DNA from 3 places in the Enterobacter sp. 186315 genome. Region 3 is predicted to be linked to each of the others. Evidence: predicted binding sites of a transcription regulator. Region 3 holds the regulator's gene; each other region holds the start of a gene.
The links. Region 3 encodes Fur, which represses iron uptake genes when iron is present. Its sites were predicted from a motif close to ATAATAATGAGAACNACTATCAA; they were not measured.
Positions count from the first base shown of each region.

Region 1: a site for Fur is predicted at 1,940-1,962, ahead of zupT (zinc transporter ZupT). Genes of this name have one in related genera too.
Region 2: a site for Fur is predicted at 1,615-1,637, ahead of fes (enterochelin esterase). Genes of this name have one in related genera too.

Region 1 covers NZ_JBPTTK010000017.1:14,650-17,931, forward strand. The annotation lists gene ACSVHP_RS17110 (glutathionylspermidine synthase family protein) at 1-892, shown strand, start outside; gene ygiD (4,5-DOPA-extradiol-dioxygenase) at 981-1,772, opposite strand; gene zupT (zinc transporter ZupT) at 1,969-2,742, shown strand; gene ACSVHP_RS17125 (fimbrial-like protein) at 3,117-3,282, shown strand, end outside.
Region 2 covers NZ_JBPTTK010000037.1:3,796-7,077, forward strand. The annotation lists gene entF (enterobactin non-ribosomal peptide synthetase EntF) at 1-138, opposite strand, end outside; gene ACSVHP_RS22350 (MbtH family protein) at 135-347, opposite strand; gene fes (enterochelin esterase) at 358-1,557, opposite strand; gene ACSVHP_RS22360 (TonB-dependent siderophore receptor) at 1,810-3,282, shown strand, end outside.
Region 3 covers NZ_JBPTTK010000013.1:38,991-42,272, reverse strand. The annotation lists gene chiP (chitoporin ChiP) at 1-1,263, shown strand, start outside; gene chiQ (ChiQ/YbfN family lipoprotein) at 1,311-1,637, shown strand; gene fur (ferric iron uptake transcriptional regulator) at 1,736-2,182, opposite strand; gene fldA (flavodoxin FldA) at 2,472-3,002, opposite strand; gene ybfE (LexA regulated protein) at 3,159-3,282, opposite strand, start outside.

The sequences.
Region 1 (3,282 bases), on a different contig from region 3:
GAAGACGAACCAGCCTTCCCTCTATTCTCGCCTCGATCTGGCGTGGGATGGCGCTGGCGAACCTAAGCTTCTGGAAAACAACGCCGATACGCCAACCTCCCTGTATGAAGCCGCGTTTTTCCAGTGGATCTGGCTCGAAGATCAGGTTAACGCCGGGAACCTGCCGGAAGGCAGCGACCAGTTTAACAGTCTCCAGGAAAAGCTGATTGAGCGTTTCGCCCAGCTGCGTGAACAGCACGGTTTTAACCTGCTGCACCTCGCCTGCTGCCGTGACACGGAAGAAGACCGTGGCACCGTGCAGTACTTGCAGGACTGCGCCGCAGAAGCCGAGCTTGCCACCGAGTTCCTCTATATCGAGGACATTGGTCTGGGGGAAAAAGGCCAGTTCACCGATACCCAGGACCAGGTGATCAGTAACCTGTTTAAGCTCTATCCGTGGGAATACATGCTGCGCGAGATGTTCTCCACCAAGCTGGAAGACGCTGGCGTGCGCTGGCTGGAGCCTGCCTGGAAAAGCATTATCTCCAACAAAGCGCTGCTGCCGCTGCTGTGGGAAATGTTCCCGGATCATCCAAACCTGCTGCCGGCATACTTCGGGGAAGACGACTTCCCGCCGATGGATAAATACGTGGTGAAGCCTATTTTCTCTCGTGAAGGGGCTAACGTATCGATCATCGAGAACGGCAAAACGCTGGAGGCGGTCGAAGGGCCATACGGCGAAGAGGGCATGATCGTACAGGGGTTCTGTCAGTTGCCGAAGTTTGGCGATAGCTATACGCTGATTGGCAGCTGGCTGATCAACGACCAGCCCGCCGGGATCGGCATCCGCGAAGATCGCGCGCTGATCACTCAGGATCTGTCACGATTTTATCCGCATATATTTGTTGAGTAGAGTGCGGCCTGATGCCCTCACCCCAACCCTCTCCCACGGGAGAGGGTGCAAACACTAAAAACGGCAACCACAGGTTGCCGTTTTGCTTTTATTCCCCCACCTGCACCGACAGCATACTCAGGCTACCCATCTCAACACCGTCAACCGGGATCGAAATCGGCTCCTGGCCATCCCACGCCCCCAGCACATAAAGCAGTGGCAGGAAGTGTTCCGGCGTCGGGTTAGAGAGCGAGCCGCCCTCGTGATCCAGATAGTTCACCAGCGGGTGCGCCTCGGCAGGGCCCTGCCACGTCAGATTCTCTTTCACAAATTCATTGAACGATGTAGCCCACGGATAAGGCGTATTCTCGCCGTGCCAGCGCGCGGTGCGCAGGTTATGCACCACGTTACCGCTTGCCACCAGCATGATGCCTTCATCGCGCAGCGAGGCGAGCTTACGGCCCATCTCCAGATGCCACGCGGCGGGTTTGGTGCTGTCGATACTGAGCTGCACCATCGGGATATCCGCGTTCGGGTACATTTTGATCAGCACGCCCCATGAACCGTGGTCAAAGCCCCAGGCCTCTTTATCCAGCGTGACCGGAACAGGAGCCAACAGCTCGACCAGGCGCTGCGCGAGCTCAGGGGAGCCAGGTGCCGGATAATGCGTGTCATACAACGCCTGCGGGAATCCGCCGAAATCATGGATGGTTTTCGGGGCTTCCATCGCGGTAACGCCGGTACCACGGGTAAACCAGTGTGCGGAAATCACCACGATCGCTTTCGGGCGCGGTAATGTCTCCCCCAGATGCTGCCAGGTGCGGGTATAGACATTATCTTCCAGAACGTTCATTGGGCTGCCGTGGCCTAAAAACAGTGCTGGCATACGAGAAGAAGTCATGGTGATATCCTTACATAAGGTGTCATTTTGATGGGTCTACATTACGCGCAATCCGCTAAAGATGAACGCTGATAACCGTGAAGATCATCATCAGGAATTTTGAATGTAAGGAATCTGTAAATGCGAAGGTCGCCTCTCGCTTTGCGGACGATGAGTCATTAATATAAATGATAATCATTATCATAAGGAGTGATAAATGTCAGTTCCACTTCTCCTGACCATACTCGCGGGCGCAGCGACCTTTATTGGCGCGATCCTCGGCGTCATTGGGCAGAAACCGTCAAATCGCGTGCTGGCCTTTTCACTCGGTTTTGCCGCCGGGATCATGCTGCTGATCTCCCTGATGGAGATGCTGCCTGCGGCGCTGGCAGCGGAAGGTATGTCGCCCGTGCTGGGCTATGGCATGTTCGTTATCGGCCTGCTGGGCTACTTCGCTCTCGACCGTATGCTTCCGCACGCGCATCCGCAGGATCTGATGCAAAAAAGCGTGACGCCGCTGCCGCGCAACATCAAACGCACGGCCATTCTGCTCACGCTCGGCATTAGCCTGCACAACTTCCCGGAAGGTATCGCCACCTACGTTACCGCCAGCGCCAACCTGGAGATGGGGTTCGGTATTGCCCTGGCGGTGGCATTGCACAATATTCCTGAAGGACTTGCGGTAGCGGGCCCGGTGTATGCGGCAACGGGGTCTAAACGCACCGCCGTATTCTGGGCCGGTATTTCGGGTTTGGCGGAAATTCTGGGCGGCGTTCTGGCCTGGCTTATTCTCGGCAGCCTGGTATCGCCGGTGGTCATGGCGGCCATCATGGCAGCGGTGGCGGGCATTATGGTCGCGCTTTCGGTGGACGAGCTCATGCCGCTTGCCAAAGAGATTGATCCAAACAACAACCCGAGCTATGGCGTCTTATGCGGCATGTCGGTGATGGGTCTGAGCCTGGTGTTATTACAAACGGCAGGCATTGGTTAATTTTAACGAGCGCTTTACTTAAAGCGCTCTTTTTATTTTTGCAGCGTGATAAGCAATGTTCTTTATTATAAAAAACATATCATTCACTTGAGTGATAATATTATATTCCTGCAAGTATCATTCCGGATAATTTATTCCCCCTTCTGTTGGCGCGGACAGGTCAAAATTCGATTAAAAAACCCGCTTTCAATATGCCACCTAAATTCTTTCAAATAAAATAAAAGTTAGTTTAATTAAAGCTAAAATGCATTATTTTATCCAGAATGGTAAATTCTGTTACGCTGCATTATTTAACAAAAATTTTAAAATCATCCTAAAGATAGTTCACTGTTAACGCAATACATATTTAAAGCTGATTATAAAGGATTATATTAATGCGAAATAACACTGTTTTAGCATACCTCACCGCGGCCATTATATCCGGAACTGTCTGTAACGCTTTCGCTGCTGACGATCAGGGGGCTGGTACTATAACCTTTACCGGCAACATCATTAGTGCGCCTTGCTCCATTGCTTCAAGCGATCTCAATCAGACCGTCG
Region 2 (3,282 bases), on a different contig from region 3:
AGCTTTTGCCAGCAGCGGCGCGTCAATGTCGCCGTTGAGCTCGGTGTAGTGCGCCACGCTCCAGGCGTTCGGCAGGGTGGAAAGCTGCTCCGCCATCCAGATGCCCGGCTGGGCGGCGACGAGAGGAAGACGGTTCATGCCTGCTCCTTCGCATAGTGGGACGGAATGAGGGTTTGCCAGCGTTCGGCCAGCCACTGCTGGCACGCTTCCTGAGACTGGGGTTCACACACCATGCGCCAGCCCGCAGGCAATGCGCACTGCTGCGGCCACAGGCTGTACTGCGCCCGATCGTTAGACAAAATCGCGAACTGTCCTTGCGGATTATCGAAAGGATTGCTGAATTCCATACAAACTCCGTTATTGGGTAAGCGGCTGCCAGAGGGTCATCAGCCCCTGCGTCAGCCCACCGCGCCAGCAAAGCGCGTCGTGTCCGCCGTCAACCTGACGCCAGATAACCGGTTGCTGTGTGTGTAGTTCGGCGTAGATCGCCTGATTCGCGCGGAAAATCAGCGGCTCGTTGCGCCCGGCCTCAAGGACGATGCGCAGCCCGCGAGCGTTTTTTTCACCCGCTTTGAGTTGTTCAATCAACAGCCCCTCCTGCTGCCCGCCCCGGTGCGGCCACCAGTAAGAGCCGGACTGGCTGAGCACGCAGCCAAACCGCTGCGGCCAGTTCAGGCCCGCATAAAGCGCGGCAAGGCCGCCGAAGCTCTGCCCCGCCACCACCGTGCGATCGGCGCGGTCGCTAAAAGGCGCGGTAGCCTGAACAAGGGGGAGAAGTTCGTCCTGCACCGCCCGCCAGAAATCGGGGTTACAGGGCAGCTCGCGGTTGCGATGCTCCATGTCGATCACGTCGATTAGCACGTAGACGGCAGGCGGCAGCTTGCCCTCGCGGGTCAGCGAGGCCAGCGCAGGCCAGACGGGCATACTCTCAGCCCAGAACTGGCCGTCGAGCAGCACCGCCAGCGGGCGCTCGGGGGTCGCTTCACCGGTGGTGAAGATCCACACGCGGCGACGGTTTTTCAGCCGGTCGCTGCGCCACTCTATGCACACCGGCGGAGCGTAAGGGGTATCAGGATGGTTCCAGCCGGGCTGAACCGGGGCGTCGGGCATTTCCAGCGCCGATACCGGGTGTCCGCGCCCGCCGCGCCAGCTCCAGGCGTTCAGCGGGTCGGCCATCGCATGGGGTATCAGCCTGCGCCAGCCTTCACGCAGCGCCAGGCGGTCGGGCTGCTCGCCGCTAAAGGCCGTATCGGCAAAATCCCGTTCGTTTTCGGAGGGAATAAAGCAGTAGCTGCCGCGCCATTCGGGGCTGAATTCGCCCTGCCACTGCCAGACGTCGGTATCCGGGATGCGCTCGAGGGATTGAGGACGAGAGTTTTGATGATGATCGGTGACGCCCGTAACGTAGAGCCAGACGCGCTTCACCGCCGAATGGTCCTGCGTCCCTGCCGGATCGCGCCACCAGAAGGTCACGCGATACTTTCCCTTTTCACGCACCCACTCAGGGCCATGTCTGGACTGCCACCAGGCTTCACTTCCCGTTGTTAACGCCGTCACGCTGATAACCTCATGTTTATCGTGCCTTTTTGGGTTGCACGGTAAAATTTATTGATAATATTATTGATAACTATTTGCATTTGCAATAGCGTAGTGCCCGCGCTGTGGGAAGCGCGCTTATAAAATAACCATGCCACGTATTGTGTGCGCCCGAGGACAGGGCGGCTTACGCAAATACAGGTGACAACACGCCGCCTCCTCTCCCCTTGGGAATGGAGCCAGGAGGACGCGGCCTGAAAAGCAGGACGTACAATGAATAAGAAGATCCACTCCCTTGCCTTGCTGGTCAACGTAGGGATTTACGGCGTCGCGCTGCCTGCGCTGGCAGACGACAGCACGACGGCGCAGCATGAAGATACGATGGTGATCACCGCCGCTCAGCAGAATTTGCAGGCGCCGGGCGTATCCACCATTACCGCCGATGAAATTCGTAAAAACCCTCCCGCCCGCGACGTGGCGGAAATTATCCGTACCATGCCGGGCGTGAACCTGACCGGTAACTCCACCAGCGGCCAGCGCGGCAACAACCGCCAGATCGATATTCGCGGCATGGGCCCGGAAAATACCCTGATCCTGATTGACGGTAAGCCGGTGACAAGCCGTAACTCTATCCGTCTGGGCTGGCGCGGCGAGCGCGATACGCGCGGCGACACCGGCTGGGTGCCGCCCGAGATGATCGAGCGCATCGAGGTCATTCGCGGCCCGGCGGCGGCGCGTTACGGTAACGGCGCGGCGGGCGGCGTGGTGAATATCATCACCAAAAAATTCGACGACCAGTGGCATGGTTCCTGGAACACCTACCTGAATGCGCCGGAGCATAAGGATGAGGGTTCCACCAAACGCACCAACTTCAGCCTGAGCGGCCCCCTGGGAGGCGATTTCAGCTTCCGCATGTTCGGCAACCTGGACAAAACCCAGGCCGACGCGTGGGATATCAACAAAGGACACGAGTCTGAACGCACCGGCGCTTACGCCGATACCCTGCCAGCAGGGCGTGAAGGCGTTGAGAACAAAGACATCAACGGCGTGGTGCGCTGGGACTTTGCGCCGATGCAGTCCCTGGAGTTTGAGGCAGGCTACAGCCGCCAGAACAACCTCTACGCGGGCGATACGCAGAACACCAACAACGACAACAGCAGCAACGGCCTGGTGAAGAAGAACTACGGTAAAGAGACAAACCGTATTTATCGCCAGAACTTTGCGGTCACCTGGAACGGCGGCTGGGATAACGGCATCACCACCAGCAACTGGGCGCAGTACGAGCACACCCGCAACTCGCGTCTGGGCGAAGGGCTGGCGGGCGGCCTCGAAGGGCTGTTCAACAGCAATAAATTCACCGACACCGATCTGGCGGACGTGATGCTGCACAGCGAAATCAACCTGCCGATTGATTTCCTGGTCAACCAGAACCTGACGCTGGGCACAGAGTGGAACCAGCAGCGCATGAAGGACTCGACCTCCTTCACGCAAACTCAGCAGGGCGGCACGATTCCGGGCATGAGTAACGATCGCAGCCCGTACACCTCGGCAGAGATCTTCTCGCTGTTTGCCGAGAACAACATGGAGCTGACCGACAGCACCATGCTGACCCCGGCGCTGCGCTTCGATCATCACACCATCGTGGGCAACAACTGGAGCCCGTCCCTGAACCTGTCGCAGGGTCTGGGGGATGATTTCACCCTGAAGATGGGTATCGCCCGCGCCTATAAGGCGCCGAGCCTGTAC
Region 3 (3,282 bases):
TATTACTGGCAGCGTGAACGTGACCGTAAAGACGTCAGGGAAGATAAATATAAAACCAACCTTGCTCACTCCACCTGGAACGCCAACCTGGACTTCCAGTCAGGCTATGCCGCCGATATGTTCGGTCTGGATATTGCGGCATTCACCGCCATTGAAATGGCTGAAAACGGCGACAGCGGCCACCCGAACGAAATTGCTTTCTCCTCCAGTAACAAAGCCTATAAAGAAGACTGGTCAGGTGATAAGAGCGGTATCAGCCTCTATAAAGCGGCTGCGAAATTCAAATATGGCCCGGTCTGGGCGCGCGGTGGTTATATTCAGCCAACCGGACAAACGCTATTAGCACCACACTGGAGCTTTATGCCGGGTACTTATCAGGGGGCAGAAGCCGGGGCTAATTTCGATTATGGCGATGCGGGCGCGCTGAGCTTCTCCTATATGTGGACCAACGAGTACAAAGCGCCGTGGCACATTGAGATGGACAAGTTCTATCAAAATGACAGAAAGACCAAAGTCGATTACCTGCACTCGCTGGGCGCGAAGTATGACTTTAAAAACGACCTGGTGCTCGAAGCCGCATTCGGCCAGGCGGAAGGCTATATCGATCAGTACTTCGCGAAAGCCAGCTACAAATTTGATATCGCCGGTAGCCCGCTGAGCACCAGCTATCAGTTCTACGGCACCCGCGATAAAGCCAGTAACGGCACCGTGAACGACATTTACGACGGCACCGCATGGTTGCAGGCGCTGACCTTCGGGTACAAGGTCGGGCAGGTGGATTTACGTCTGGAAGGGACCTGGGTTAAGGCGGAAGGCCAGCAGGGCTACTTCCTGCAACGTATGACGCCAACCTACGCCTCTTCAAACGGTCGTCTGGATATCTGGTGGGATAATCGCTCTGACTTCAACACCGATGGCGAAAAAGCGGTCTTCTTCGGCGCGATGTATGATCTGAAGAACTGGAACCTGCCGGGCTGGGCGGTGGGCGCGTCTTACGCTTACGCATGGGATGCAAAACCTGCCGATATGGCTACCCCGGACGCCTACTACGATCCGAACTACCGCCTGAAAGAGTCTTCTTATAGCCTGGACGCGATGTACACCGTTCAGGATGGCCGTGCGAAAGGCACGATGTTCAAACTGCACTTCACCCAGTACGACAACCACTCCGATATCCCAAGCTACGAGGGCGGTTACGGCAACATCTTCCAGGATGAACGTGACGTGAAATTCATGGTCATTGCCCCATTCACTATCTTCTGATGAACCTTCCGGCGGGCTGAGTCCCGCCGACATGGAGACTGAACATGATGAAAAAAATGGTTATTGTCGGGCTGCTGGCGTCGGGGCTGGTGGCGTGCGCGCAGCCGCAGGCCGCTAAAGAGGATTCCCGTCTGAAAGAGGCGTACAGCGCCTGCATTAATACGGCGGAAGGGTCGCCAGAGAAGATTGAAGCCTGCCAGAGCGTGCTGAACGTGCTGAAGAAAGAGAAGGCGCACGAGCAGTTTGCTAATCAGGAAAACGTCCGCGTGATGGATTACCAGGCCTGTATTCAGGCGCGTAAAACCGGTAACGATCAGGAAGTGGCAAAGCGCTGCGATCGGATTTGGGACGAGATACGCAATAACAATAAATAAGTTGTTGTCATCATCATGCCCGGTGGCGCAGCGCCACCGGGCTTTTTTAATGCAAAAAAAAGCCAACCTTGCGGCTGGCTCAGAGTATGAAAGCTTGCTTACTTCGCGTCGTGCGCGTGATCGTTCTCGCGGCAATCGCCTTCAGCACAGTGGCCGTACAGGTACAGGCTGTGGTTGGTCAGGCGGATGCCGTGACGGGCTGCGATTTCACGCTGGCGTGATTCGATAGAATCATCGCTAAATTCAATAACCTTGCCGCAGTCGAGGCAGATCAGGTGATCGTGGTGATGCTGCTGGGTCAGTTCGAAAACAGATTTACCGCCTTCGAAGTTATGACGGGTAACAATGCCCGCGTCATCAAACTGGTTCAGCACGCGATAAACGGTTGCCAGTCCAATTTCTTCACCCATGTCGATAAGACGCTTATAAAGGTCTTCCGCACTGACATGGTGATTGTTTGGCCCCTGAAGGACTTCAAGGATTTTTAACCGAGGAAGCGTAACTTTCAGGCCAGCCTTCTTTAGTGCGGTGTTGTTGTCTGTCATGCGGAATCTGTCCTGTTGCTAAACAATTCACTTCTAAGGAAGAAGTGACTGAGAATGCGCCTGGGATAATGCGTATCATTATAGAACTGCCATGGCTAAATGAAAACTGCAAGTCTCAAGCAAAATATGCGTATAAAAACGTGGGATCACCGACAAACTTGTCCGATGTCATCCACTTTAACTCGGGGGATATTGTACAGGTCTGAGCGAAAAAGTTAAAAGTTTGTAGCAATTAATTTAATCGGTTTCACCTGGAAACGGGCGCAACCGAAGCTGCGCCACCGGGATATCAGGCGTTGAGAATGTCGTCGAGGTTCAGCTCTTCGCGAACCTGCTTCACCCATTTTTCAACGCGTTCAGCGGTCAGTTCTGGCTGACGGTCTTCATCGATGGCCAGACCAACGAAGTGGTCGTCATCTGCCAGACCTTTAGAGGCTTCGAAGTGATAGCCTGCGGTTGGCCAGTGGCCCACGATGGCCGCGCCGCGTGGTTCAATGATGTCGCGAATGGTGCCCAGCGCGTCACAGAAGTATTCCGCGTAGTCTTCCTGATCGCCACAGCCGAACAGTGCAACCAGCTTGCCGTTGAAATCAACCTCTTCCAGCGTCGGGAAGAAATCGTCCCAGTCACACTGCGCTTCGCCGTAGTACCAGGTTGGAATACCCAGCAGCAGGATGTCATAGCCTTCGAGATCTTCTTTGCTGCTCTTGGCGATGTCGTGCACATCGGCAACGTCTTTACCGAGCTGTTTTTGAATGTTTTTTGCGATGTTTTCGGTATTGCCGGTATCACTGCCGAAGAAAATGCCGATGATTGCCATGAGTAAAATAACCTCTTGAAACTTAATGGTATGGTGGCGCAATTTGTCCACGGATAAGGGCAATAATAGCAGAACAGACAACCCTGCGGAAACAGCTATCACGCAGGACTGCACTCTCTGCTACATGAAAAAAGAGGATAAAGGGGATTTTAAGACTTATGCCTTGCCGTGCAGCTGTTCAAGCTGGGCGATCAGCATCTCTTCAATCAGCTCGCTGCGGCTGATGTCGCGGGCGCTGGCCAGCTCGTTTAACGCGTCAACGGCATCGGCGTTGAGCTTT